Regions from separate parts of the Brenneria populi genome, predicted to be linked through region 2. Evidence: riboswitches for the same ligand, from Rfam matches in the RefSeq annotation. Region 2 holds a riboswitch; the other holds the start of a gene.
What was found. A riboswitch is a leader RNA that binds a small molecule or an ion and turns the genes downstream of it on or off. The one in region 2 is predicted to bind FMN.

Region 1 (14,627 bases), on a different contig from region 2:
AACCAGTTGCCGGGGGATAAATAGCGGAAAATACACTCCTTGCCGTCCGACGAAATGGAGCTGACTTTCACCGCGCCGCTGATTACCGCGTACAGCCCGCGCGAGGCATCGCCGCGATAGTGCACGATTTCGCCTTTGTCGTAATGCCGCAGGGCGGCCCGGGCGATAATCTGTTCGATAAGATAGTCGGGCAGCGCCCTGAACCAGTTGTTGCTTAACAATACGGGTAAAATATCCTCGTCAGGCAAAGCGCCGGCCCCATCCGGCGTCTGCGGAAAATCTTCCCCGTTGTCACAAAACTTAGCCATTTCCACCTCATCGAACAGCATGTTATCGCGATTTTCGGCCTCTTTTACAGCGTAACGCCCGTTTTAAATATGGCCAGTTCCCGGAACTGATTGATCTCATTGCAGGTGGGTTTTCCGCCGGCTATTTGCGCAACCAGCGTAACAAACGCCTCCAGCAACGTATCAGCATCCTCGCCCTCCAGCAATGCGCCCGCGTTGAAATCGATCCAGTGCGGCTTCCAGGCGGCCAGCTCCGAGTTCGTCGCGATTTTTACCGTTGGCACGAAGCCGCCGTACGGCGTCCCCCGGCCGGTGGAAAACAGCACCATATGGCAGCCGGCGGCGCCCAGCGCCGAGGTGGCGACCGCGTCGTTGCCCGGCGCGCTGAGCAGCGAAAGCCCCGCCCGCGTCAGGCGTTGACCATACTCAAGCACGTCGACCACCTTTGACGCCCCCGCCTTCTGGGTACATCCCAGCGATTTATCCTCCAGGGTCGAGATACCGCCTTTTTTATTGCCGGGCGAGGGATTCTCATACACCGGCTGATGGTGTTCAACGAAGTAACGTTTGAAATCATTGATCATGGTTACCGCCTGACGAAAGACCGTCTCGTTCTCGCAGCGCGAGAACAGCAGATGTTCGGCGCCGAACATCTCCGGCACTTCCGTCAGCACGCTGCTGCCGCCGTTTAGGATCAGATAATCGGAGAAGCGCCCCAGCATCGGGTTGGCGGTAATCCCCGATAATCCATCCGAGCCGCCGCACTCAAGGCCGACCCGCAGCCGGCCGATGGGCGTGGGCCGGCGGCGATCCTGACGCATAGCCTGATAAATGTCATTAAGGTGGCCTAAGCCGACCGCCAGTTCGTCCCGCTCCTGCTGCGCCACCATAAAACGCACCCGGCGGGGATCGACCTCCCCGACCAGCGCCTGAAACGCCTGAATCTGGTTGTTTTCACACCCCAGGCCGATAACCAACACGCCGCCCGCATTCGGATGCGCCACCATATCGGCCAGAATTCGCCGGGTATTCTCATGGTCGTCTCCCAGTTGGGAACACCCATAGGGATGGGTGAAAACCTGCACCCCGTCAATATCGTCCAGCGCATGCTGCGCGCGAAAACGTTGCGCGATGGTCTGCGCGATGGCGTTCACGCACCCCACCGTCGGCAGGATCCACAGCTCATTACGAATGCCGATATCGCCATTGGCGCGCGGATAAACATTGATTTCCCGCGGCCGGCAGGGCGTGGTCACCGCCGGGAAAGAGGGCGTATAGCGGTACTCCTGCCGCGCTTTCAGGCCGGTTTTAAGATTATGGGTATGAATCCACTCCCCCGCGCCCACGCTTTGGGTCAGATAGCCGATCGGCGCGCCGTATTTAATCACCTGCGCCCCCGCCGGCATGGCGTTACGCGCGATTTTCGCCCCTTTATCCACATCCTGAGCCACAACCACGCGAGCCTTACCGTCGGTCACCGTTTCCCCTTTAGCCAGCGCGGTAAGGGCGATCATCACCGAGTCGTCGGGGTGAATTAAGATTATTTTATGCATTGCGCCTCTCCCGTCTGCGCCGCGCTGACCGGCGCGGGCCGCTCATCGTGGATGTTCTTATCGATGCCGCAGCGCCGTAGCGTCAGAATCATCAAACTGCCCAGGAAAGTGACCAGCGCCAAGAAATAGAGCCCCGCTCTGGCCGACTCAAAGGTCTGTTCGGCCCAGACGCGCAGGTTGGGCGCCACGAATCCGCCGAGATTGCCCATGGAGTTGATTAGCGCGATGCCGGAAGCCGCCGCCGCGCCGCCGAGATAAGAGGACGGGAATGTCCAGTAGAGCGGCTGCATCGCCAGATGACCGGCCGCGGCGACGCACAGCGCGGCGATAGCCACAATGGGAACGCTGTCCGCCAGCCCCGACACCGCAATGCCCAGCGAACCCAGCATAAAGGTCAGCGCAGCGACGATGCGGCGCTCCTGCAATTTTTCGGAGATACGCGGTACGCAGTAAACCGCGATGGCGGCGCAGAGCGGGGGAATCGCCGTGACGAATCCCACCAGCAGCCCCACCTTACTCCCCAGCAGCGTGGCGATTTGCGTCGGCAGGAAGAAATAGATGCCGTAGCCGCAAATTTGAACGGTAAACCAGATCAGGCACAGATAGAGCACGCGGATATCCAGCAGCGCCTGCCACACGCCTTTCGGCCCGTGCGACAATTTAACCTGCTCTTCCTGATCCAGGGTGCGCCTCAACGCCTCTTTTTCCCGTTTCGTCAGCCAGTCGGCGTCCACCGGGCGATCGTCCAGATAGAACAGAACCCAGACGCCGACAAACGAAGCCAGCAGCCCTTCGACGACAAACATCAGCTGCCAGCCGCGTAAACCGAAAGCCAGCGATGTCCCTTCAAGAGAGAGCAGCGAACCGGACAGCGGCCCGCCGATGATAAAAGCCAGCGGCGCGCCGAACAGGAAATAACCGGTGACTCTGGCGCGGATATGCTGCGGAAACCAGAAGGTCAGGTAAAGAATAACGCCAGGGAAAAAGCCGGCCTCGCTAACGCCGAGCAGAAAACGCAGGAAGATGAAAACCCCTTCGGTATGGGCGAACATCATGGCGGCGGAAACCAGCCCCCAGGTGATCATAATCCTTGCCAGCCAGACGCGCGCGCCGACCCGGTACAGTAAAATGTTGCTGGGCACTTCGAACAGCGCATAGCCGATAAAAAAGATACCGGCGCCGAAAGCGTAGGCCGCGTCGCTAAGCCCGGTATCTAACTGAAACTCCTGTTTGGCGAAGCCGATATTAGAACGGTCGAGATACGCCAGAATAAACATCAATGTCACCATTGGAATAATGCGGCGTATGGATTTGCTAATGGCCTGCGATAAATCAACATCGGTAGGGGTGGACATGACTTACCTCACGAATATTAAGTATGACCCTGACCCGCCCGGGCGATAATCTGCCCGGGTCAGTCGTCATAAGAAATGAAAGCGTATTGATCTTGAGCTTGCTGACAAAGTCCGGTGAGCGGCGATAAAGGACGATAGGTTTGTCAGCAGTCCGATCTTTTCTGTTGTTTTATTTGACGCTAAAGCGCTCCAGCGCATCCCGACGCAGCGTGGTGCCCGCGCCGGGCGCGGTCGGCACGCTATACTCGCCGTCTTTAACCTCAACCGGGTCGACGAAGCAGTCCAGCGTCCACGGAATGAACTCCAGCAGCGAACAGGCGGGGTGCGCCATGACCAGATGCAGTTGCGCCTGCATCATATCCCCATGATGCGGCGTCACCGGTAGGTTGAAGGCCATCCCCAGATCGGCGATTTCCCAGACCGCGGTCAGGCCGCCGCAGCGCGTGGCGTCGGGCTGCAGATAGTCGACCGCGCCGGCCAGCACAAACTCTTTGAAGGCATCCTGATGGTACAATAATTCCCCCAGCGCAATCGGCGTATCAATGTGTTCGGCAAGCTGGCGGTGGCTGGCGACGTCATCGTGCCACATCGGCTCTTCAAACCAGGTGATGTCGAAGTCGGCCAAACGCGCGCCATACTGTTTGGCGGTACTGATATCCCATTTGCCGTTGGCGTCTACCATCAGATTGACGTCATCGCCGACGGCCGCTCTTACCGCCTCGATGCGTTTTAAATCTTCGCGCGGGTTCGGCTTGCCGATCTTCATTTTGATGGCGTTAAAGCCCTCTTCGAAAATCATTTTCTTGCAGTCATCCACCAGTTCCGGCGTATCCCGCACCAGCCAGCCGCAGTCGGTGTTATACGCCGACACCCGCGCGTCTTTTGAACCGCCGAACAGCCGCCACAGCGGCTGCTCCGCCCGTTTGGCTTTTACATCCCATAAGGCGATATCGATAGCGGAAAGCGCCATTTGCATTAATCCGCCCCGGCCGACCCAAATATTGGTCGAACTGCGTAGCAGTTTACGATGCAAATGGCGGACCTCATCAGCATCCTCGCCAATCAGCATCGGACCGAATACGTCGCTGATGATGGTGGCGATCAGCCTATCGGTCGTTATGTCGGCGTGCGTTCCGGTATATCCATATCCCACCAGGCCGCATGCGGTTTCAATCATCACGCCCGGCATACCCCAGTGGGTAATTTTATGTGTGGAGTCGCCAATAATATTTTTGGTTACCGGTACGTGCATGATAAATGTCGTAATTTTAGTAATCTTCATTATTCATCCCAATAGTAAAGTGATACGGGCCGATAACCGCAATCTAACAATGGCCATTGGCCATAGCTGTCAAACGGTATACACATCACTTCGCGTTGGAGATTTTTAATCAATTATTTGAACTGGATCGCGCTTAATGGCGGCGCGGCGGCCGCCGCTGCATGGTGCGATTCACGAGCCGACGCCCCCGCTAGAGCGCTCAATCATGAATACTCAGCGCAAAGGCAATCACCAGCGCCAGCAGTAGATGAACCAGCGCCGATAGCGCCATCAGCAGCGTCAACGGCGCCGCCGACAGGGAAAAGATCAGACGCGCCGACATCTGGCTGGTGGTCAATCCGGACGTCTGGTCCGCGGGCCGCGTTCAGGCGACCCTTGCGGCGATAAGCGAATGCTTTAAAAGACAAAAAACGGACAATAAAGAGGCGTGACCCGATTTATAGAAAAATAAAAACGCCATCCTAAGCAATTCGGGATGGCGTATAGACAGCGACGGCTATTTTCTGGCGCTAATCATTAAAAACGGCGGCCTCATATTATGCACGGCCAGTTCCGGCCGTTTTTTTACCGCTTCGGGCAGCGGTTGCGGCTCTTTAAACGCGCATATGTTAAACCCGCAATCAATTAAATCAGAAAGGTATGTTTGCGTAGTGCGATGGTATTTAACCACGTCATCGACGAACCACTTCGTATGCCTTAATGATTCGTCATAATAATCGCGCACGGGCCAAAATAAATTCTCATCCGCCCCTAGCCAACCGACGGGCCAGGCGGTGCATAGAGGATGTTCGACGCTGAAAATAAAATAACCGCCTTTTTTTAGACTGGAGAATACGCGGCGGCAGAGCTGGCTAAAATCATTTATATAGTGAAGCGCCAGCGATGACGCGACAAGATGGTAGCGATCGTTGTCAAAGTTAAACGCCTCTATGGCCGCATTGATATAATTAATATGGTCGTCATGGGTCAATCTTTGCGCTTCCGCTAACATTTTCCGCGAAACCTCAACGCCGGTAACGCGTTTGGCGCCGAGCTGGCGCGCATAGCGGGAAAAATCGCCGAAACCGCTGCCCAGGTCCAATACGCAGGCGCCGTGAAGATCGGGCAATAACGCGCGCAGCGCGGGAACTTCCAGATCGCCGTTGAGACCGGTATCGTTTCTACGAAGAGATTTATATTGCTCAAAAAAAACGGGGTCATCATAAATATTTTGCGGCTTACTCATATGAAACGCTCCTCAAATAAACATAATTGTCAGCGTTTCAGGGCATAGTCTGCCGGCCGAATACGTTTCGGTCGCTCTTCTTTCATCCGGACTATCACCGTCGGCTCTGGAATTCCACCAGATCTGCTGACCTTCAGAAATGAATCCGAAGCGCTCGCGGGCTTTCAGCACCATGGTCTGATTACCGCCGGTGGGGAATTTCACCCCGCCCTGAAGACCACTATAAAATAGAGCGTTGCGTCATATTTTTCATGATTTGCGACAAACCGGATGAATAACGCCGGCTCAATCGAACAATCCGCGATGATGCGCGCCGGCGTGCTTTGGCGGACGCGGGCGGCGCCATCTGCCGGCCGCGCCCTTCCCGGAGCTTAACGCTTTTCATAAAAAAACCCGGCAACGAAGAACGCCGCCGGGCCTGCACATCGGTTAGTCGTCGAGCCACCGTGGACTATTTTTTGCTTTTGTCCTGCAGCTGCTCAACCTGCGGTACGCCGGCCTTGGAAGAAGAGAGCAGCCCGGTGTTCGCATAATTGAACAATTTTTCCCGGGTATCGGTGATATCCAGGTTACGCATGGTCAACTGACCGATGCGATCGTCCGGCGAGAAGACGGAGTCGCCTTTTTCCATCGTCAGACGTTCCGGCTTGTAGGTCAGATTGTCGGAAACGGTATTCATAATCGAGTAGTCGTTGCCGCGGCGCAGTTCCAGCGTAACTTCGCCAGTGATGGCGCTGGCGATCCAACGCTGGGAAGAGTCGCGCAGCATCAGCGCCTGAGAATCGAACCAGCGGCCCTGATAGAGGAAGCGGCCCAGCTGGCGGCCATTGGCGTGGTACTGTTCGATGGTATCTTCGTTGTGAATACCGGTCAGCAGACGCTCATAGGCGATATGCAGCAACGCCATTCCCGGCGCTTCGTAAATGCCGCGGCTCTTCGCTTCGATAATCCGGTTTTCAATTTGATCGCTCATGCCCAGACCGTGACGCCCGCCGATGCGGTTGGCCTCCATCATCAGTTCGACGTCATCGGCGAAAGTTTTGCCGTTCAGCGCCACCGGATGGCCGCGATCAAAACGCACCGTGACCTCTTCCGCCGCGATTTTAACGTTTTCATCCCAGAATTTAACGCCCATGATCGGGTTAACGATTTTGACGCTGGAATTCAGGAACTCCAGATCTTTGGCTTCGTGCGTCGCGCCCAGCATATTGGAGTCGGTGGAATAGGCTTTTTCGGCCGACATTTTGTAATCAAAACCGGCCTGCGCCATAAATTCGGACATCTCCTGACGGCCGCCCAGCTCATCGATAAAGTCGGTATCCAGCCAGGGTTTGTAGATCTGCAGCTCGGCGTTGGTCAGCAGACCGTAACGATAGAAACGCTCGATATCGTTGCCTTTATAGGTGCTGCCGTCGCCCCAGATGTTAACGCCGTCCTCTTTCATGGCGGCGACCAGCATGGTGCCGGTTACCGCGCGCCCCAGCGGGGTAGTATTAAAGTAGGTGACGCCGGCGGTGGTGTTATGGAAAGCGCCGCACTGAATCGCCGCGATGCCTTCCGCAACCAGCTGTTTACGGCAGTCGATCAAGCGGGCGTTTTCAGCGCCGTATTCCATCGCGCGGCGAGGGATCTCATCGTAATCATCCTCATCCGGCTGACCCAGATTCGCGGTATAAGCATAGGGGACCGCGCCTTTTTGGCGCATCCAAAGCAGCGCGGCGCTGGTATCCAGACCACCGGAAAACGCAATACCAATACGCTGACCGACCGGAAGATGTTTGAGAATCGTTGTCATAAATAAAATCCCTGCTCGAAGATCGATGGATAGAAGCTAGCAGCCACACCCTGATATGTTACGCAATACATTGATGAGAGGCCATGACTTCACCGAACGGCGGAGGAGTCCGGCGCGTCCTATCGGCAAAACCATACTCCCAATAAATGCATATTTATGCAAAATAAGTGAGTGATAATTTAATCATCTTTTTGCCGGCACAGGAAGAGAAGAGTGGTGCTTTAAGCAAAAAAATCCGCGCTCGGTTTGCGCCCAAGTGATCAAGTATAACGCGATTTCATCAACAAGCTAAGCGCTAAAGGCGGGTTACTCGACCCTTCCCGCAAAAACAAAACATCGTTTCATTTTATTTGGCATTCTCTGCTATCCTCCCTGCTCCCTCTGTATATTGCTGGAGATGTTATGTCTAAGAAAGTCGCCATTCTGCTGGCCCCTGGTTTTGAAGAAGCGGAAGCGATTATGGTGATTGACGTACTGCACCGCATGAAAATAGATGTCGCCATGCTGTCCTGCGACGACAGGCTGGAGCTGCGCAGTTACCACAATATTCGTATGTTCGCCGACGATCTGCTGGAAAGAAATCGGGATGCGCTGTTCGATGCGGTGATCATTCCCGGCGGCCCGCAGGGAACGGTTAACCTGGCGGCGAACCCGCTGGTGGTGGAGTTTATTCGGCGCCATGATGAAGCCAATCGGCTGATCTGCCCGATTTGCTCCGCGGCGGCGCGCGTGCTGGGCGGCAACCATTTATTGAAAGGCCGGCGTTATGTCTGTTCCGGCGAACTGTGGCAAAACGTTGCCGACGGGATCTACGTTAACGAGAAAGTCGTCGAAGACGGCAACCTGATCAGCGGTAAGGGACTGGGCGTCGCTTTTGATTTCGCCTTTACTATCGCCTATCGCCTGACGGGGGATAAGGAAAACGCCAACTTCCAGGTTGAACATATCGATTACGACTACTGGCGCGCGCCGGAGTAAATTTCCTCTTCAGCGCGGCGTGATGGTGGTCTATTTCCGCCGCGCCGGCAGCGACGCCCAGCTTTCGCCGTGGCTACAGCACCGTAATCATCTGCATCCGGTTATTCACCGGGCGCAGGACATCATGTCTGCTGAACCGGAAGCCGCGTGGACGCTATCCGCCGTTGCGGACAAAGTACACGTCAGCAGCCGTCACCTCACGCGCCTTTTCCGTGAACATCTGGGCATCAGCGTGCGCGAATATCATGAGCGGCTACGCATTGCAATAGCGCAACAACGTTTGCAACAGGGTATCGGGCTGGAAAAATCCGCCCTGATGGCTAATGCCGTTCACTTAAGCCGGTTTTTAGGGGAAACACCGGGGGAGGTTCCCGTAGGGACACCTCACCCCGGTGGTCGCCCCGAGTATCTCGATGCTTAAACGATCGGCGTTAGCCCTGATGGCGGGGTTCTCCTCCGCCCGCCAGTTACGCCGCGCGCTGCTGCGCCGGACACGGCATGACGAATAACCGGCGGCGTCCTTAGCTGACCAGACGCCGGCTATCGATTTTCCGCAACGCCATCGACAGCAGCAGGCTGCCGAGCAACGCGGCGCTGAAGATGTAGAAGATATCCAGCACCGGACAGGATTCGACGCTCATACCGTGGGTGCGCAGATAGTGAATAATCAGCGCATGGAAACCGTAAATCGCCAGGGAGTGGCGCGATATCAGGGCCAGCCCGGGCAATACCCGATGATTCAGGTAGCGTTTAAACGCCATCAGCAGGCTGACCGCCGCCAGAAAAACCAGCGGACCGCAGTAGATGTAAAACGTTTGGTTGAAATTATCGCTCATTATCGAGTGATGCTTTGTTCCCATCGCCACCAGCAGCACGCACGCAATAAACGCCGGAATCGCGGCGATCGCCCCCTGGCGGGGAATCTCCAGCATGCCCAGCGCCCGTCCGATCAGCGCGTACAGCAAATAGTAAAAGGTATCGCCGTAAACATAGAGATTGACCGGCAATAGCTTCACGCCGGCAAAATCAACCCGCCCGGTATTCGGGTTGGCAACCACCGCCAGCGCCACAATGAAGATCGCCAGATACCTGCCCGATACGGGCTTAACATTAATTAACGGCGAGAGCAGATAGACCACGGCGATGGCATAGAAAAACCACAGGTGGTAAAAAATCGGTTTTTGCAGGAAATATCTGGCGGCGTTCAGCGGGTTGATGGGCGTTAGCAGCGCCATATAAATCAGGGAAACCGCGCTATAAAACAGAATGCATAGGCCGATGCGCAGGAAATGTTTTTTCTGCGCGCTGCGCGCGCCGAAAAACAGATACCCCGAAATCATAAAGAACAGCGGCACGCACACCCGCGAGGCGGAGTTGAGAACATTCGCCACATCCCAGTGCGTATCGCCCGGCGCGCCGCCGGCGGTGATGTAATAGGCGGTGCTATGGATCAGCACCACCATCATACAGGCCACCGCCCGCAGATTATCAATCCAGACGATCTTACCGCTCATGCATAACCTCTTGGCGAGACAAAAGATATCGCACAGGGTAAGACGTGTGGATAAACCACACAATGGGGAATGGGTTGAATACGGGAATGTCGCCGGAGATGCCCGCCTGCGCGGGCATGGCGGAGACGCGATATCGATCAGAACAATCCCAGCGGCTTCTCCGAGTAGCTCACCAGCAGGCACTTGGTTTGCTGGTAATGCTCCAGCATCATCTTGTGGTTTTCACGCCCGATGCCCGACTGCTTGTAGCCGCCGAACGCCGCGTGCGCCGGGTAGGCATGGTAGCAGTTGGTCCAGACGCGGCCGGCCTGAATGCCGCGCCCCATCCGGTAGGCGACGCTGCCGTTGCGGCTCCACACGCCCGCGCCGAGGCCGTATTCGGTATCATTGGCGATCTCCAGCGCATCATCCATGGTTTTGAAGGTCGTCACCGCCAGCACCGGCCCGAAGATCTCTTCCTGGAAGACGCGCATGCTGTTTTTGCCAAACAGGATGGTGGGCTCCAGATAATATCCCTGCGCCAGTTCGCTCGGCATCTCTTTGCGGCGTCCACCGGTCAGCACCCGGGCCCCCTCCTGCTTACCGATGTCGATGTAGTTGAGAATGGTATCCAGCTGCCCGGCGGACACCTGAGCGCCCATCATGGTTTTGGCGTCCAGCGGATGGCCGATGCGAATAGCTTCAACGCGCTTAATCGCCCGCTCCATAAAGCGCTCGTAGATTGACTCCTGCACCAGCGCCCGGCTCGGGCAGGTACAGACCTCCCCCTGATTAAAGGCGAACAGCGTGAACCCTTCCAGCACTTTGTCAAAGAAGCTGTCCTCTTTATCCATGACGTCCGCGAAGAAGATATTGGGCGACTTGCCGCCCAGTTCCAGCGTAACCGGCGTCACGTTCCGGGCCGCATAGCCCATGATTTGCTGGCCCACTTCCGTCGAACCGGTAAACGCCACCTTGGCGATGCGTTTCGAGGTAGCCAGATATTCGCCGATATCGCTGCCCGAACCGTTCACCACGTTGACGACGCCCGGCGGCAGGATATCCTGAATCAGCTCCATCAGAACCAGAACCGACATCGGCGTCAGCTTGGCGGGTTTCAGCACGATGCAGTTGCCCGCCGCCAGCGCGGGCGCCATCTTCCAGCAGGCCATCAACAGCGGGAAGTTCCAGGGAATAATCTGGCCGACGACCCCCAGCGGCTCATGGAAATGGTAGGCGACGGTATCGCCGTCGATTTCACTGATCGCCCCCTCCTGGGAACGTATGCAGGCGGCAAAATAGCGGAAGTGATCGATCGCCAGCGGGACATCCGCGCCGCGGGTTTCTCGAATGGGTTTCCCGTTATCCCAGGTTTCCACCGCGGCCAGCCGTTCAAGGTTTTGCTCCATTCTGTCGGCGATACGGTTCAGCAACAGCGCGCGCTGTTGCACCGACATTCCCCCCCATTCGGCTTTCGCCTGATGGGCCGCATCCAGCGCATGATCGACATCCCGAGAGGTGGAGCTGGCGACTTCGCACAGAGGCTGGCCGGTGACCGGCGTCAGGTTGACGAAATACTGTCCCCCCTCGGGCGGAACCCAGGCGCCCCCGATAAAGTTGTCGTAGCGTTTTTTCAGATTAAGCGCGTCATATTCACCGGTCGTCGCCCGGCTTTCAGCGATGTCATAGGCCATTTCAATCTCCTTCTCGCGGTCTGGTACGCGGCGGAGCCGCGGTGGAAACAGGGGGGCAAGGCGCAAACGAACGTCAGTCAGAGAACATGGTTAAATCGTAACCAGCGATGGGCGTTTATGACAGCGCCCGGCAAAAGAGAATCTTAACTCTTCGAAGCAAATCACATTTTTACAACCAAAATAAAACAAATCGACAACCCGAATCCGGACGCGATCGCTGTTTTCAGAGAAAAGTTCGCATCGGCCGGGAGGCGGTGAAATAATAGCGGGATAAATCAGCGACATTGACTTACGACTCATAGGAATTCCAGGTGAAAGACGTTGTTAATCCGCAAACGATAGCGTTGCCGCCGGGCGCGCGCCGGCATGCCGTCAGCCATCAGGGGACGCTGGCGCAGCCGCAGACCGACTGGCTGGCGGAGGAAGTACCGGTGGCGCTGGTCTATAACGGTATTTCGCACGTGGTGATGATGTCGTCGCCGAAAGATCTTGAGCTCTTCGCGCTGGGCTTTTCGCTGTCGGAGGGCATCATTGCGTCGCCGCAGGAGATTTACGGCATTGACGTTCAACCGGTATGCAACGGCATTGAAGTGCAAATCGAGCTGTCCAGCCGCCGTTTTTCCGGCTTAAAAGCGCGGCGCCGGGCGATGGATGGCCGTACCGGCTGCGGCGTCTGCGGCGTGGAGCAGCTGGCGGAGATCGGCAAGCCCGTCTCCCCCCTGCCCTTTAGCCAAACCTTCTCGCTCAGCCGTCTTGAGTCTGCGCTGGCGCAGTTGGAAAACGTACAGCAGGTGGGCCGGCTGACGGGCTGTACCCATGCCGCGGCCTGGATCACGCCGGAGGGCTTGCTGGCCGGCGGCTGCGAAGATGTCGGGCGCCACGTCGCGCTGGACAAGCTGCTCGGCATGCGGGCGAAAAATCCATGGCGGCAAGGCGCCGCGCTGGTTTCCAGCCGGGCCAGCTATGAGATGGTGCAGAAGTCCGCCATGTGCGGCGTCGAGATCCTGTTTGCGGTTTCCGCCGCCACCTCACTGGCCGTCGAGGTCGCCGCGCGCTGCAATTTGACGCTGGTGGGCTTTTGCCGTCCGGGGCGCGCCACCGTCTATACCCATCCGCAGCGGCTGCGCGAATAATGTCCGCGCCAGAGGCAAGCGCGTAGAGAACGCCTTTGAACGTCGCTTGCGACGACCCAGAAAGGCTGACGAATCCCCAGAAAATAATTAAACGTTATTTAATCAATCGCCATAAATAACAGTATATTGTTTTTCCCTTCGCGTAAAAAATCGCGCTGAGGTGAGCGGCAGGACGCCGCGAAAGCCGGTGGCGCATCGGGCGCGTGCAGCGTCTTTACGAGCCATCCATTACCGCCGCTCATCGGACTTTGTCGGCAAACGCGGAACGGCGCTTAGTCTTATCGAGCATGACTTAGATTAATTTGTTTTTATCTCACCGCGGCCCCCCATAAGCGCCTGTTATATGGGCCTAAAGCGACCGGTCGGATCGTTTTCAAACAAGAATAATCATTTTCAATATCATTTAATTAACTATAATGAACCTAATTCTTACGCGGCGCTAACAAAAGCAGTGCCGCAATATTTTGTGTACTAGAATAATTGTGTACGATACCGCTTTTCAGTACTACAACATTTCGGTACTACAACCACGGAGATGCTAAACATGAGTTATTCACTACCATCCCTGCCCTATGCTTATGACGCGCTGGAGCCTCATTTCGACAAACAAACGATGGAAATTCATCACTCCAAGCACCATCAGACCTACGTCAATAACGCTAATGCAGCGCTGGAATCCCTGCCTGAGTTCGCCAAACTGCCTCCAGAGGAAGTGATCGCGCAATTGGATAAAGTGCCGGCGGAGAAAAAAACCGCTTTGCGTAACAACGTCGGCGGACACGCCAACCACAGCCTGTTCTGGAAAGGCCTGAAGCTTGGCACCACGCTGACCGGCGATCTGAAAGCCGCCATCGAGCGCGATTTCGGCAGCGTCGACGCTTTCAAAGAGAAATTCGAGCAGGCCGCGGCCACGCGTTTCGGCTCCGGCTGGGCCTGGCTGGTATTGAAAGATGACGGCAAACTGGCGGTGGTTTCCACGGCCAACCAGGATAGCCCGCTGATGGGCGAAGCCATTTCCGGCGCTTCCGGCTACCCGATCGTCGCTCTGGACGTGTGGGAACACGCATACTACCTGAAATACCAGAACCGCCGTCCTGACTACATCAAGGCGTTCTGGAGCGTAGTGAACTGGGACGAAGCCGCGAAACGCTTTGCTGAAGCGAAAAAATAATCCGCGCGCCGGAGAGCCGCCCGCGCTAATCCGACGTAACGCACAACCGGAATAACGAGCCGTTATTCCAAACGGCGGATCACTTAAGCCGATTTTTAGGGGAAACACCGGGGGAGGTTCCCGCAGGGATGCCTCACCCCGGTGGTTGCTCCGTCTACCTCGATATTTAAACGACCGGCATTAGCCGTTATTCCGGTTTTTTATCCTGCGCCCCCAGCCCGACGCCCTGCACGCGACGTTGAAAAGCGCTCCCGGCGCTGTTTTACCGCCTATTTCCCCCGCCGCGCGGCCATCCGAAATGTTAAAGCTTTATTGCTTATTGCCGATAATTCGTACGTGACTTTATCGTATGATTTTGATACCCGTCATACTTCAAGTTGCCTGTTCGTTGGCTTTATTACTCACCCCATCCGTGGGGCTCGCCCCGTTGGGGCCGCCGCAAGCGCTGTTCAAAAACGCTTTGGCGTTTTTGTCCTGCAACTCGAATTATTTAGGGTATATGCCGATACGTTGTACTTCACACGACATCTTAATGGCGCAGCTTTCCATGGTCGGCGGTATGAAATGTGATGCGGGCGCCGGAGGATGTATTCTGTTTATAAGATAATGGAAGAAAAAAATGGCGATAAAATTTGAAGATATCAACGTCGGTAAAAAATTA
Region 2 (14,627 bases):
GGCGGCAACCGCGGCGCCTGAAGAGATGCCTGCCAGAATGCCCTCTTCTTCCATTAGGCGACGAGCCGTACTGATGGCCTCTTCGTTAGTAATCTTTTCTACGCGGTCAATCAGCTTGAGATCGAGGTTATCCGGAATGAAGCCGGCGCCGATCCCCTGAATCTTATGCGGGCCGGGTTTTATCTCCTCGCCCGCCAGCGCCTGGCTGATAACCGGAGAGTCCGCCGGCTCCACCGCCACGCTGGTGATGGCTTTACCCTTGGTATTCTTGATATAGCGGCTTACCCCGGTCAGCGTACCGCCGGTGCCGACCCCGGCGATAAAGACGTCAACGGCGCCGTCGGTATCTTCCCAGATTTCCGGTCCGGTGGTTTTTTCGTGAATTTCCGGGTTGGCGGGGTTGCTGAACTGTTGTAGCAGCAGATAGCGTTCGGGATCGCTGGCGACAATCTCTTCCGCCTTGGCGATGGCGCCTTTCATGCCCTTCGCGCCTTCGGTGAGCACCAGTTTAGCGCCCAGCGCCTTCAGCAGTTTGCGCCGTTCGATACTCATGGTTTCGGGCATGGTCAGCGTCAGTTTATAACCACGGGCAGCGGCCACGTAGGCTAAAGCGATACCGGTATTACCGCTGGTAGGCTCGACCAGTTCGACACCTTTTTTCAGCACTCCGCGTTTTTCCGCATCCCAGATAAGATTGGAGCCGATACGGCATTTAACGCTGAAGCTGGGATTGCGGGATTCGACCTTAGCCAGAATGCGTCCGTTGCCGATACGGTTCAGGCGAACCAGCGGCGTATGGCCGATTGTAAAAGAATTGTCTTCGTAGATCTTGCTCATAGCCCGTCCTTATAACTGTATGAAATTTTTGCGAACATAGAGAGAATACTCGTTCGCCTCCGGCAGTGAAGTAAAGAATTGCTATATCGTTATGTTCTTAAGAAATAAGTTTTCATTACAAGGTGAAACATTGGCGCGGCTCTCACCGCTGCTTCGGCCGCACGGCGGAAAGCGTGCGGTAACGCTCGGCCCATAGCGCCGTCGCGCCGCAAACCGCCACGGGCATAATGACCAAATTTAAAAACGGAACCAGCGTAAACAGGCTAATCAACGCGCCAAACTGCAGGTTGGTCACTTTATGCCGGCGCAATGCCTGACGCATGGCGGGGAAGCTGACTTTGTGGTTATCAAAAGGGTAGTCGCAATACTGAATCGCCAGCATCCAGGCGCTGAACAGGAACCACAGCACGGGCGCGATGGTCTGTCCGACGCCCGGTATAAAATAGAGTAAAAGTAGAACGACGGCGCGCGGCAGGTAATAAACCAGCTTCTGCACTTCCCGCTTCATAATGCGCGGAGTATCTTTGGCAATGTCCAGAATACCGCTGTCGGGCAACGACTGGCCGGTCAGCCGCGCCTCCAATTGTTCAGCCAGCAGGCCATTGAACGGCGCCGCGATGAAGTTGGCGATGGTGCTGAAAAAATAACCGAAAATCAATAAAATAGATAGTACGGCAATCGGCCAGATAAGATAGCTAAGCCACTGGAGCCACGTCGGAATATGGCTCATGGCCTGCGGGATCCAGTCGCCGAGGCGCGTGAAGAGCCACCAGAAGGCGCCGCCCATCAGCACAATGTTGACCAATAGAGGCAGAATAACGAAACGGCGGATGCCGGGCAGCGAAATCAAACGCCAACCTTCGAGGAAATAGTGAATACCGCTGCGCGGCTTATCAACCGGTTTTAAATAAGGCATGAAGTCAGGGTTCTCTGTTGTTTATGCATGGCTGCATCATATCGGGATGATTTTATACTGACCAGTCTGCATTTGGATGAAAAAACAGCAAAAAAATGCGTTATATCTATCTTTATTGTCATAAAGTAGCGCGCAGACTTGCACTTGTGTACGCAGGCAAATAGAGTTAGTGGTATATAAGTCTTTGCCGTGGTGGCAATGTATTGGAACAATTGGGATAGCAATGATGCAGGACTTGCGTCTGATATTAATCGTCGTTGGCGCGATCGCTATAATAGCGCTGTTACTGCACGGCTTGTGGACGAGTCGTAAAGAGCGTTCGTCCCTTTTTCGCGATCGTCCGGTCAAGCGTTTGAAAAAAGAGCGCGATGAAACCCCGCTTGAGGAGCTTGATGAAGGTGTCGGCGAAGTCCGCGTGAAGAGCGGGCGTCCGCAGAACGAGCCTCCGCTGGGCAGCTATGGATCGAATAGCGAGGGAGCCAAGTCGCCGTTTGGACCGACATCCGCGCAATCAGAGCCGTCATACGATCCGCTGCTGGACGAAGTCACCCCGGTTGATTCCCCGCGTTCCCAGATGCAAGGCGGCGGGCGCCCCAGAAGCGCTGAACCTAAGCTGGATATGCCGCCACAAGAAACGTCGATACTTTCCGATGCTCCCCTGTCTGCGGATGATGAGCCGGAGGATAAAGCGTCTTCGACCGCCTCTTCTGCGCCGGAAACCGAGCAGAACGCACAGTCGAAAGAAGCGGTTTTGGTTCTGCATGTCGCCGCTCATCAGGGCGGCGTTATCGGCGGCGAACTGTTGCTGCAAAGCGTGCTGCAGTCGGGTTTCCAGTTCGGGGAAATGAATATTTTCCATCGTCACGTCAATCCGGCTGGCGCCGGCCCGGTATTGTTCAGCCTGGCCAACATGGTGAAGCCGGGTTCGTTTAATCCGGATGAAATGTCGGATTTCACCACGCCCGGTGTATCCATGTTTATGATGGTGCCTTCTTATGGCGATGCCGGTCAGAACTTCAAACTTATGCTGCAATCGGCGCAGCGTATTGCGGATGATGTCGGCGGCGTTGTGCTTGACGACGAACGCAGAATGATGACGCCGCAGAAAGTCGAATCCTATAAAGCGCGCATTCGAGATGTGATGAAGGCCAATAGCTGACACGGGACGAATCGTTGTTTGAAAGCCTCCGTTTTGGGAGGCTTTTTTTATGGCGATCGCGAACAGCCCGTCCTCTTTGGGCCGTCGCCGGCGATTTTTTATTTTATGGGTTACCCACCGATTGTCGGTGATAGCGAAATAGTGGGAAATAGGGTTAATAGCCGTGAGTGAAGCAACAGGGTTAAAACAGAATCTGGGGATGATTCAAGGCGTGGGTTTACTTTCAACCTCATTGCTGGGAACCGGGGTTTTCGCCGTACCGGCGCTGGTCGCTCAAATTGCCCAGCAGGATAGTTTGTGGGCCTGGCCCCTGATGATTCTTTTGGTTTTTCCCATCGCTATCGGGTTTGCGGCGCTGGGGCAGCATTTTCCCAATGCCGGCGGAACCGCCCATTTTGTCTCCCTGGCGTTTGGCCCTCGCCTGGCGCGGGTCAGCGGCTGGTTATTTTTGTCGGTTATTCCGCTCGGTTTGCCCGCCGCGTTACAGATCGCCGCCGGTTTCTGGCAGGCGGCGTTCGGCTGGGGCCCGCATGAGCTGTTGCTGGTGCAATTACTGACGCTTGGCGGCATATGGCTGCTGGGAATGCGCAGCGCAGGTGCGAGCGGCAATATTCAGTTCATTATTGCCGTGCTGGTGGTGGGGCTGGTGATCGCCATCTGGTGGCGCGGAGGCATTAGCCCGACCCATATCGACCTGCCGGCTATCAGCGCGATCTCCTGGCCGGATACCTTTAGTTCGCTGGCGGTGATGTTCTGGTGTTTTGTCGGTTTGGAGGCTTTCGCCCATATGGCGGCCGAGTTTCGCTCCCCTGAGCGCGATTTCCCCCGGGCTTTGCTGATAGGCATGTTGGTGGCCGGCGCGGTTTATTGGGGATGCACCGTTGCCGTGCTGCATTTTCATGCCTACGGGGAAGACTGGGGCGCGACGTCGTCTCTGCCGCGTGTCGTCGTGCGACTGTTCGGCGACTGGGGGCTGTGGATCGCCTGTAGCGTCGGATATCTGGCCTGTTTTGCTTCGATGAATATTTATACGCAGGGGTTCGCCCGGCTGGTATGGTCGCAGGCGCCGGAGGGCAGCGCGCTGGCTAAGCTCTCCGCCGGTCAGGCGCCGGCCAATGCGCTCTCTGTGGTGGTGGCGAGTTGCGTGGCGAGCTGTCTGTTGATTCACTGGCTAAAACTGCCGCTTGAACAGCTTATCGTCTATGCGAACGGGGTTTTCGTTTCGATTTATCTGCTGTGCATGCTGTCGGGATGGCGTTTGCTGAAAGGGCGCGCCAGAGCGATGGCGATGATCGGCAGCCTGCTTTGCTGCGCGCTGTTATTGATGATTGGCTGGAAATCGCTTTACGCGCTCATTATGCTGGCGCTGCTTTGGGTTTTTCTGCCGCGTAGACAAACGCGGCCGGCGCTGCATTTGCATTAATTCAAGACCACGCCGGCGGCGGCCGGCGGCGTCGATGACGATGAGGCTCATTCGTCGTCCGCCGGCTTCTCGGCGTCAGCGGATTTCGCTTCCAATTCGGTCAGGCGCTGCTCCAGGCGGGCGATTTTCTCACGGGTGCGCAGCAGTACCTGAGTCTGTACGTCAAACTCTTCGCGAGTGACTAAATCAAGACGGCTGAATTGCGCCTGTAATACCTGACGAATTTTTTTCTCCACATCGTCGCCCAGTTCCCGGATGCCTTTCGGCATGGACTCATGCACCTGACGGGCGATCTGTTCAATCTTCTTCGAGTCAATCATGGCGCTTTCCTGATTATGTTATATCTGATGAACATGCGGTTCAGTGTAATGCTAAATCGCTTTGTAAAATAGTCGATCGCGTGAAGGGGGTGCTGTTCTGGCGCAGCGAATGGCCCAATAGCCAAACGTTTTGCTCGCCAGGCGGACCGAGTTATGACGATCATAGCATTGATCCCCGATATCTGATGAGAACAAATGCGACAACGCCGCGATAAAACCGGCGCGGCGCTGATACGCTTCATCGGGAGGGCTATCAAAACCACCTGGACATTTCATGCTCCAGTTCATCAAGGAGCTGATAACGGCGACGGTATTCAGCGCGCTTCTTGCTCGCGATGCTTTCGATCGGTTTGCGGGGAATGTGCGTTGGCAACTGAAAATACCCGGACGCCATTTGGCGCCCGCCGATAGATGACCAGAATTCGTCATAATCGGCGTGTAATTCGTCTTTTTTCTTATGGCGATAACGCCAGTTCTGGTAGATATGGCCGCCGTTGTCCACCGCGATGATTTGCTCGATGCCCAAATAGTGCGCTAATGAGCAAATCCCTTCCAGCGCCAGCCGTTTGGGAAACAGTCCGTAACACGCTTTGGTCGCCTCATGAATGTCGCTATGCGGCACTTCCCGGCGCGGCCCCTGCAGACCGCCGATAAATAACGTGGGGCGTAGGCAATAGTTCATTAGCGTAAAGGTGATGTTGGCCAGGATAACGCCATTCGCGTTACACGCCGATAAAGTGATTTCCCCTTCTCTGTTCAGACTATCGTTGGATGACATTTTCAGCATGATCGCGTTGCCCTGCTTATCCGCGGCTTTCCCGAGGATCGCCGGTTCTTCATTTAGGCACGCCAGCAGCAGTTTCAACGGCATGCGCTGGGTTATCAGGGTGTAATGGTCGCGTAATGCCAATAAGCTTTCGAGTTTGCTCATTTTTGACGTCAGGTACGGGCGGTGCAGTTTGCAAGGCAGGTCGGGTTGCGCATGCAGAATTCGCTCCATCAAAAAGTTGGATGCCAGCATATCCGAGAGACCCATGGTAAGGTGCCAGCTAAATAGCGAGCGACATAGAAACTTCAAACGGAAAGGCAGTTTTTTCCATGTCTGACTCGGTATCAGGTCGCCATTCATCAACGCAGTCATTAACTGCCAGCCGTTATTAATTCTGTTTTCCGGGAGAGAATCCGCGAATTGAGACACGATAAAAACCTTTGTTTTATGCAAGAGGATACGTAATAGCGAGATAAGACATTCATGTTCCGATACGAGACGGCGCGGGCGCTTTAAACGCCGGTTTGGATACGAAAAAACAGCGCCACGCCTGATGCTAAACGTCATTTATCGGTCTGGGGTGTTAATGCTTATCAGATTGATATCCATAGGAAAATAACACTGGCTGCGTCGAGGTGGACATCCCGAACGGCCAGCAGACTCTTTATTGCTTTATTAAGCCTGAGGTTTCCCAAGGTATTGTGAAGAGAGTATCAAGATTCGGTTAACGCGCGGCGCCCGGCGATAGGCCCGCGCGCCCGCTGAAATCAGGATGGATCGGCGGGCGATAATTCCCCGTCATCATCACATTTCTTGTTGCCGATCAATTGCCCTGCTACTTCATTGGCGCTATAGTGAACCCGCTTATTCTCAGGGCGGGGTGTAATTCCCCACCGGCGGTAAACCGGCCGTATGACGTTATATACGCGTTGGAAGCCCGCGAGCGCTCACCGTTTGGTTTTCCGACGAAGATTCGGTTTGCCGGCGTGAGGTCAGCAGATCCGGTGCAATTCCGGGGCCGACGGTTAGAGTCCGGACGGGAGAGAGTAACGGTACCTGTCGGGTAATTATATAATCATCGGGTAGTCGCACGATGGTGATTGTTGATTATATTGATTATATAGTTATACCCACTCGCGTTATTTTTTAGCCATTGCAATGCGGTTTGTTGTGACGGTAACTCCTTAGTCTCGCCCTGATTCTGGTAATCCATAATAACATCGAGGTTTTTTACCATGAATCAGACATTACTTTCTGAATTTGGCACTCCGCTTGATCGTGTGGAACACGCGCTTGATGCCTTACGTCAAGGCCGAGGCGTGTTGGTGTTGGACAATGAAGACCGTGAAAACGAAGGCGACATGGTCTTTGCCGCTGAAAACATGACCGTGGAGCAGATGGCGCTGACGATCCGCCACGGCAGCGGCATTGTTTGTCTATGCCTGACGGAAGAGCGTCGTCAGCAATTGGAATTGCCTATGATGGTGGAGCATAACTCCAGCCACTATCAGACCGCGTTCACCATCACGATCGAAGCGGCCGAAGGGGTCACCACGGGGGTCTCCGCCGCCGATCGTATCACTACCATTCGCGCGGCAATCGCCGATGACGCCAAACCGAGCGATTTGAGCCACCCCGGACACGTTTTCCCGCTGCGGGCTCAGCCGGGCGGGGTGTTAACCCGCGGCGGACACACCGAGGCGTCCGTCGATTTGGCTACGCTGGCGGGGCTGAAGCCGGCGGGCGTACTGTGCGAACTGACCAACGATGATGGTTCCATGGCGCGCGCGCCGCAGGTCATCGCCTTCGCCAAACAGCACAATATGCCGGTATTAACGATTGAAGATATCGTGGCGTACCGTCAGGCGGCGGAACGCAAGGCCAGCTAAAGTCATTTCCCCTCGTGGGGACGCGCCATATCTTAAGGCGGTAATTCACGAAGGCCTGGACGATTAGCCCAGGCTTTCGCCTCTTCAATAATGGCGCGCAGAAATCTGTCGGCCGCTTTTATCCTGCCCGGCCGACGCCTTCCCATACGCGTTTAGGCTCTCCTTGCCAGCAGCGTGGCGAAACGCAGTTTTATTCTGTTGCCGTTTTCGTCGGTTTTATGCAGTTCGCCGATCTCCTCGTTATATTTGATTATCTGCCAACCGGCATAATAGTTCCTCAGCTCCCCCTCTTTAAAGGTAAAGGAGAACGGGATTGGACAGGGGTAATCCTCGGTCGACATGGCGGCGACGATCAGGTTATATCCGCCCGGCGTCGTATGTTCCTGCATATTGCGCACAATGTGTGGAATGCGGTGGCGATCCAGAAACATGAACACCACGGTGGAGAGAATAAAATCGTAGCGTTCTTTGATTTCCGCCAGATTGATATTGTAAACCTGCGCCTGAATTTTCTGCAGCGCCTCGCTTTTGATGATGTCGTTTAACGCGGCAATGCTGCTGTCGTTCTTATCGTAGGCGGTGACGTCAAAGCCGCGCAGATTCAGATACAGCGCGTTACGCCCGCCGCCGCAGCCTAAGTCCAGCGTTTTGCCGGGCTGGATATATTGCATGGCGTTAATGACTTCGGAATGCGTGCGGGAAAGCCCGTATTTCTTGGCGTAAAAATCTTCCGGCGTGCAGAAAAAGCCCAGCTGACATTCGAGGTCGGCGGAAAAGGAAACGATACGGTGCCATACCTGGGGTGCAATAAACGGGGGTTGCTGTTGTTCGGAGAAGTGGAAGGTTTCCAGCGTAGCGCCGTTTTCATCCAGCAGGGAAAAGGTCATCTCTCCTCGCAGAATGACGAGCCTGGCCCAGGTTCCTTCCTGGGTGTTGTGTTTTTCCTGAAAAGCGGCCGGCAGCGTATGGCTGTTCCAGCGCGGCATTTTTTTATAGCAGATAAGATCTTGCATCGTTACCTCGTGTATCCGTTTTATTGCCGCTAGTTTATAAACTGGCGAGTCGTCTGACCACAAATATGTATTTAAAATGCATTATTTGCGTCAGCCGAGAGGTGAGGAAAACTCTTTTTACTGCGGCCGGCGCGGAAGCCGCGTTGAGGCCGGCGGCCAAGACAGGGTTGAGGATACAAACGCCCGACGCGTTGCCGGGGCGTTTCGGGTCCGCTATGGGCTTAACGGCATGCCGCGCATTGAGAGGATTGGATTATCTGGTAGAAGTCGTTGCCTTTATCATCAACCAGAATAAAGGCGGGGAAATCTTCCACTTCAATCTTCCAGATCGCTTCCATTCCCAGCTCCGGGTACTCCACGCAGGTCAGACTCTTGATGCTGTTCTGCGCCAGAATGGCCGCCGGGCCGCCGATACTGCCGAGATAGAAACCGCCATGTTTGTGGCAGGCGTCGGTCACCTGCTGGCTGCGGTTGCCTTTCGCCAGCATGATCATGCTGCCGCCGTTGGCCTGCAGCAGATCCACGTAAGAGTCCATGCGTCCGGCCGTGGTCGGGCCTAACGAACCGGAGGCGTAGCCGGCGGGGGTTTTCGCCGGGCCGGCGTAGTAGATCGGATGATCTTTGATGTATTGCGGCAGACCTTCGCCGTTATCCAGGCGCTCCTTCATTTTGGCATGGGCGATATCGCGGCCGACGATGATGGTGCCGGTCAGCGAGAGGCGGGTCGATACCGGATACTTCGACAGCTCCTGCAGGATTTCCGCCATTGGGCGGTTGAGGTTGATTTTGACCGCTTCGCCTTCGCCCGCTTTACGCAGCGCTTCCGGGATATATTTACCCGGATTGTGTTCAAGCTGCTCCAGCCACACCCCTGCGCGGTTGATTTTACCCTTGATATTGCGGTCGGCCGAACAGGAAACGCCCATCCCGACCGGACAGGACGCGCCGTGGCGCGGCAGACGGATGACGCGCACGTCGTGAGCGAAATATTTACCGCCGAACTGCGCGCCCAGGCCGAGGTCGCGCGCGGCCTGCAGCAACGCCTGCTCCAGCGCGAGATCGCGGAAGGCGCGCCCGTGTTCATTACCTTCGGTCGGCAGTTCATCATAATATTTGGTCGACGCCAGCTTCACGGTTTTTAACGTGGTTTCGGCGGAGGTGCCGCCGATAACAAAGGCGATATGGTATGGCGGGCAGGCGGCCGTCCCCAGCGTGCGCATCTTTTCCAGCAGGAAGGATTTCAGTTTCTCGGGGTTCAGCAGCGCCTTGGTTTCCTGGTACAGATAGGTCTTGTTGGCGGAGCCGCCGCCTTTGCTGACAAACAGGAATTTATACTCTTCGCCTTCGGTGCTGTAGAGGTCGATCTGCGCCGGCAGGTTGGTGCCGGTATTGACCTCTTTATACATATCCAGCGGCGCGTTCTGCGAATAGCGCAGGTTATCCTCGATAAAGGTGTTGTAAACGCCATGGGAAAGCGCTTCGGCGTCATTGGCGCCGGTCCAGACCCGCTGGCCTTTTTTGCCGACAATAATCGCGGTGCCCGTATCCTGGCAGGTCGGCAGAATGCCTTTAGCGGCAATCTCGGAATTGCGCAGAAACTGCAGGGCGACATATTTATCGTTTTCGCTGGCCTCCAGGTCGTGAAGAATGGCGGCGACCTGCTGCTGATGAGAGGGGCGTAAAAAGAAGGCGGCGTCATGGAAGGCCTGCTGGGCGAGAAGGGTCAGCGCCTGCGGATCGATTTTGAGAATATCCTGGCCTTCGAATTGCGTAACGGAAACAAAGTCGCTGCTAAGAAGGCGATATTCGGTGTCATCCTCACCGAGTGGAAAAGGATCTTGGTAATAAAAGGGTTTATTCGACATTTTTTTCTCACTTGCGTTGATATTATTAGTAGGATTAGATTCCGTATGATGCATTTTCTTATTAATGACTTTTGTATCAGGCGTTATCGCCGCGGCCTAGCGCCTATCCCAGTAGGCGTAATGGGGATAGGCTCTTCGTCATTCGGCGTGAATACAAAGTAATATACCCTGGAATAGTAGGGTTTTGCGGCGGGAGACGCTACTTTGCTGCATCACATTCTTGATAAGAAAATCATGCAAACATCGTTTTATTTGCGGTTAAATGAAAAAGTAAAATGTTTGTAATCAAACAGGATGTGTTATTAATACCTGCTTTGTTAATTTATTTATTTTAATTTTTTTAATTAAAATATAGATGGCGATTGCGGCTAATAATCATTTTATTAGCCCTTATTTTTAAATTTATCGCCTAAAAAATGAATTTAGGGTATTGCGGCACTTTCCTGCTGCGCCAGCAGATTATCGATCATCCATAGCCCCGCCGGTCCCGGCGGATAGGGCTTGGACCAGGCGATATCCACATCAATGAGTTGCGGCCAGCCCGCAATGTTCAGCTCCACCAAATTGCGGTGTCCGAACTGTGAAACCAGCCAGCGCGGCAGAATGCTCCAGCCGAAACCCTGCTCCGCCATCTCCAGCAGCATAAGGTAGGACGGCGCGGACCAGGCGACGCCTTCGACCTGCAGCCTGTCGCTGCGTTTATAGGTGTTCAGATAGAGCTGGCGCACGGTGGCGAGCTGGCTGCGGGTCGCATTTTTTTCCGCCGCCAGCGGATGGGTCGCGGCGACGAATATCGCCATTTCCGTTTTTATCCGCGAGCGGGAAGTGGCGATGTCCGGCGGATAAGCGGGCTGCGCGCGCACCAGCCCGACGTGGGCGCGCCGCGACTGCAGCAAATCGATCACATCGTCATCTTCTGCAATCAGACACTCAAATTCAATATCGGGGAAACGCCGCGCGAAGCGGTGCAGCACCGGTTCGTAATGCGCGGTTTTCCAGGTGTCGGACAGCACGAACGTCAGGCGGGGCTCGATATCGGCGGCCAGCCTGATCGCCGCTTCATCCAGCATTTCGCTGGCGGAGAGGATCGCCTGAACATACGCCTGTATCTTTTTGCCCGCCGGCGTCAAAACCGGTTGATGGCCGGAGCGATCGAACAGGATCAGCCCTAAATCCGCTTCCAGATTGGCGATGGCGCCGCTGATGGTGGACTGGCTTTTATGCAAATGCCGGGCGGCGGCCGAAAACGATCCGGTGTTGATGGCGGCGGTGAACGCCAGTAGGGATTCCGGTGAGTAACGCATATCTTGATATATCGCTTTTTCCGATGGTTTCTAATTTTATTCTATCAGTTATTACGATGAGAATAGACGTGGAACGGCTAAAAATAGCGGCCGTAACCAGAGAATCGTTAACCATGTCCGAGCTAAAAAGTGAATGTGTCATGCAAAAGAAAACGGTAGGCGAACGTATTATTCATGCGCTGGGCTTTGAACTTATCGCGCTGCTGATTTGTGCGCCGGCGGGCGCCTGGATACTGGATAAGCCTGTATTTGCTATCGGGGCGCTGGCGATCATGTTATCCAGCGTCGCGATGGTGTGGAACATTATTTATAACACGGTATTCGATCGGCTCTGGCCCGCCGAGCGGTTTAAACGGCGTCTGCCGGTGAGGATAGGCCACGCGCTGGGTTTTGAAGGCGGATTTATATTAATCGGCCTGCCGCTGGCGGCGTGGATGCTGAATATTACGCTGTGGCAGGCGCTGAAGGTCGAGATCGGCTTTTTCCTGTTTTTCCTGCCTTATACCGTGGCCTACAACTGGCTCTACGATAGCCTGCGGGCGCGGGTTGGTCGTCGCCGAAGCGAGCGCGCGCGCCCTGTGTCCGCGAGCTCCCGCCCGCGCTGATCGGCCTCGCGCGATAGCTTTGCGCGGGGGCTTCAGCGGGCTTGGCGCAGCGTTTTTTTGAATTCCTGGTAGTCGGGCAGCGACGGCGTCCGCCACAGGTACCAGGAGGCGATGGTGCGATAAGGGCGGCAGGCGTGGCTCAGTTCGCGCAGGGTATGACGCGTCGGCGTTGCCTGTAGATCGTAAACATAGCGCAGCCCTTGTTTAATCCCCAGATCGTCCAGCGGCATAATATCCGGGCGTTCAAGCGAGTAAATCAGAAACATTTCCACCGTCCAGCGCCCGATGCCTTTTAAGGCGCAGAGGCGTTCGATAAGCGCTTCGTCGTTCATTGTTTGCGCCTGTCGCAGGGTGGGAACCAATCCGCTGAGCGCGCCCTGAGCGATGGCATGCAGCGTGTCGGCCTTCCGGGCGGAAAAGCCGCACTCCCTTAGCGTATCGGCGGAACTGGCGGCGATTTGCTCCGCGCTGGGAAAGCTGTGCCCGGCGGAGTCATAAACGCGCAGCAGTTTGGCCATCATGGCATCGCCCGCGCGGGCGGTCAGCTGCTGGTACGCCACCGCGCGAATCAATGCTTCGTAGGGCTCCCTGTGCGGCGCGGTTCGGTGGCGGCAGTCGCCGATATGGGATATCAGCCGGGCCCAGCGCTCGTTAAGCGAACCAAGATGGGCTATGGCCCGCCGGTGGAAGTCCTGCTGGCGATGGGATGTCATAAACGAACTGGCCTGTCTGGTGATAGTATTAAGCGTTAAAACGCCGGGCGCAGATGGCAGTATAGTGCGATTGTCATCGGCAGTGCAGCGCCGCGGAATTAAAAAGCAAGAGTTGGACGTGTGCGGGATGGGTATTCATCTTATGGTTTGAAATAACACTGACGTAATTTCTCATGTGGGAGCGAAAGCATGAAACCTGTCGATGACCTCCATAAGAGCGACGAATCACGCTGGCTGGCGGTGCTGGCGCGTAATAAGGCGGCGGACGGCAGCTTTATTTACGCGGTAAAAACGACCGGCGTATATTGCGCGCCCTCCTGCGCGTCGCGCCGGCCAAAGCGCGAAAATGTGCTGTTCTTCGCCACCGCCGACGAGGCGCAGGCGGCGGGGTTTCGTCCCTGCAAGCGCTGCCGCCAGGGGCGGATATCGCGGGAAGAGCAGCATACGCGGCAGATCGCCCGGGCCTGTCGGATTATCGAGCAGGCCGACAAGGCGCCGGAGCTGAAGGCGCTGGCGCAAAATGTCGGGCTAAGCCCGTTCTATTTTCACCGTCTGTTTAAAACCCTCACCGGCGTCACGCCGAAACAGTATGCCGACGCGCAGCGGCAGCGGCAGCTGCGCGACCAACTGATGAAAAACGGCCAGATTACCGCTGTGATGCTGGATGCCGGCTACCGTTCGACCGGCCGCTGTTACGCTGAGTCCGCCGCGCGACTGGGGATGACGCCGAAAACGTTTCGGCGCAAAGGGCAGGGTATGACGATCCGCTTCGCCGTCGGCGTCTGTTCGGTGGGCGATATTCTGGTGGCCGAAAGCGAACGGGGGATTTGCGCCATTCTGTTGGGGGACGACCCGCAGCAGCTGGTGAATGAACTGCAGGAGATGTTCGCTAATGCGCGATTGCTGGGGGGCGACGCCGCCTTCGAGCAACGGATGGCGCAGGTGGTGGGCTTTGTCGAAGCCCCGAAAATCGGACTGGCGCTGCCGCTTGATATTCGCGGCACGCTCTTCCAGCAGCGGGTATGGCAGGCTTTGCGGGATATTCCCGTCGGCGAAACGGCCAGCTACGGCGCTATCGCCGCCGGCATCGGTTTACCCGCCGCGTCGCGCGCGGTGGCGGGAGCGTGCGCCGCGAATCGCCTGGCGGTGGCGATCCCGTGTCACCGGGTGGTGCGTCAGGATGGCTCGCCGTCGGGCTATCGCTGGGGCGTGGAGCGTAAGAAGGCGCTATTGGCGAAAGAAGCGGGGGGCGTCACCGGTGATGAATCTTGAGCTGTTTGAGCAGGACGAGCCGCAGCGCCGGACGGAACGGCTGGCTCCCGGCGCGGTTATTCTGCGCGCTTTCGTCTACCGGCAGGCGGCGGAGCTGATGTCGGCGATTAATGCGGTTACCGCGCGCGCGCCGCTGCGCCATATGATAACGCCGGGCGGCTATACCATGTCGGTGGCGATGAGCAACTGCGGACCGCTTGGCTGGGTAACGGATGAAACGGGGTATCGCTACTCCCCCATCGATCCGCTCAGCGGGCAACGCTGGCCGGCGATGCCGGATCTCTTTTCCCGACTGGCGCAAGAGGCCGCAGGCGAAGCCGGCTTCAGCGGTTTCGAACCGGACGCCTGCCTGATTAATCGTTACGATGTCGGCGCCCGGCTATCGCTGCATCAGGATAAGGATGAGCGTGACTATCGGCAGCCTATCGTCTCTTTCTCCCTGGGGCTGAACGCGATGTTTCTGTGGGGCGGCATGAGGCGCGGCGACCGGACGCAGCGCCTGCCGCTGGCGCATGGCGATGCGCTGGTCTGGGGCGGCGAAT

Region 1: another riboswitch for FMN. It lies ahead of VSX58_RS15860 (class I SAM-dependent methyltransferase); the one in region 2 lies ahead of ribB (3,4-dihydroxy-2-butanone-4-phosphate synthase).

The regions. Positions count from the first base shown of each region.
Region 1 covers NZ_JAYWTM010000017.1:24,494-39,120, forward strand. Annotated here, with positions in the region: gene VSX58_RS15835 (Crp/Fnr family transcriptional regulator) at 1-308, opposite strand, end outside; gene VSX58_RS15840 (UxaA family hydrolase) at 353-1,840, opposite strand; gene VSX58_RS15845 (MFS transporter) at 1,828-3,195, opposite strand; gene VSX58_RS15850 (mandelate racemase/muconate lactonizing enzyme family protein) at 3,365-4,477, opposite strand; gene VSX58_RS15855 (hypothetical protein) at 4,677-4,814, opposite strand; gene VSX58_RS15860 (class I SAM-dependent methyltransferase) at 4,974-5,702, opposite strand; FMN riboswitch at 5,773-5,924, opposite strand; gene argG (argininosuccinate synthase) at 6,154-7,497, opposite strand; gene VSX58_RS15870 (DJ-1/PfpI family protein) at 7,900-8,475, shown strand; partial or broken gene VSX58_RS15875 (helix-turn-helix domain-containing protein) at 8,498-8,896, shown strand; gene VSX58_RS15880 (acyltransferase) at 8,997-9,989, opposite strand; gene exaC (acetaldehyde dehydrogenase ExaC) at 10,127-11,662, opposite strand; gene fdhD (formate dehydrogenase accessory sulfurtransferase FdhD) at 11,974-12,795, shown strand; gene sodA (superoxide dismutase [Mn]) at 13,340-13,966, shown strand; gene VSX58_RS15900 (methyl-accepting chemotaxis protein) at 14,586-14,627, shown strand, end outside.
Region 2 covers NZ_JAYWTM010000020.1:119,936-134,562, reverse strand. Annotated here, with positions in the region: gene cysK (cysteine synthase A) at 1-837, opposite strand, end outside; gene cysZ (sulfate transporter CysZ) at 980-1,753, opposite strand; gene zipA (cell division protein ZipA) at 1,977-2,912, shown strand; gene yjeH (L-methionine/branched-chain amino acid transporter) at 3,076-4,335, shown strand; gene ubiK (ubiquinone biosynthesis accessory factor UbiK) at 4,383-4,655, opposite strand; gene VSX58_RS17140 (VirK/YbjX family protein) at 4,909-5,853, opposite strand; FMN riboswitch at 6,287-6,476, shown strand; gene ribB (3,4-dihydroxy-2-butanone-4-phosphate synthase) at 6,660-7,313, shown strand; gene tehB (SAM-dependent methyltransferase TehB) at 7,466-8,326, opposite strand; gene fumA (class I fumarate hydratase FumA) at 8,548-10,191, opposite strand; gene VSX58_RS17120 (LysR family transcriptional regulator) at 10,614-11,495, opposite strand; gene VSX58_RS17115 (multidrug/biocide efflux PACE transporter) at 11,636-12,100, shown strand; gene VSX58_RS17110 (DNA-3-methyladenine glycosylase family protein) at 12,133-12,813, opposite strand; gene ada (bifunctional DNA-binding transcriptional regulator/O6-methylguanine-DNA methyltransferase Ada) at 13,003-14,085, shown strand; gene alkB (DNA oxidative demethylase AlkB) at 14,075-14,627, shown strand, end outside.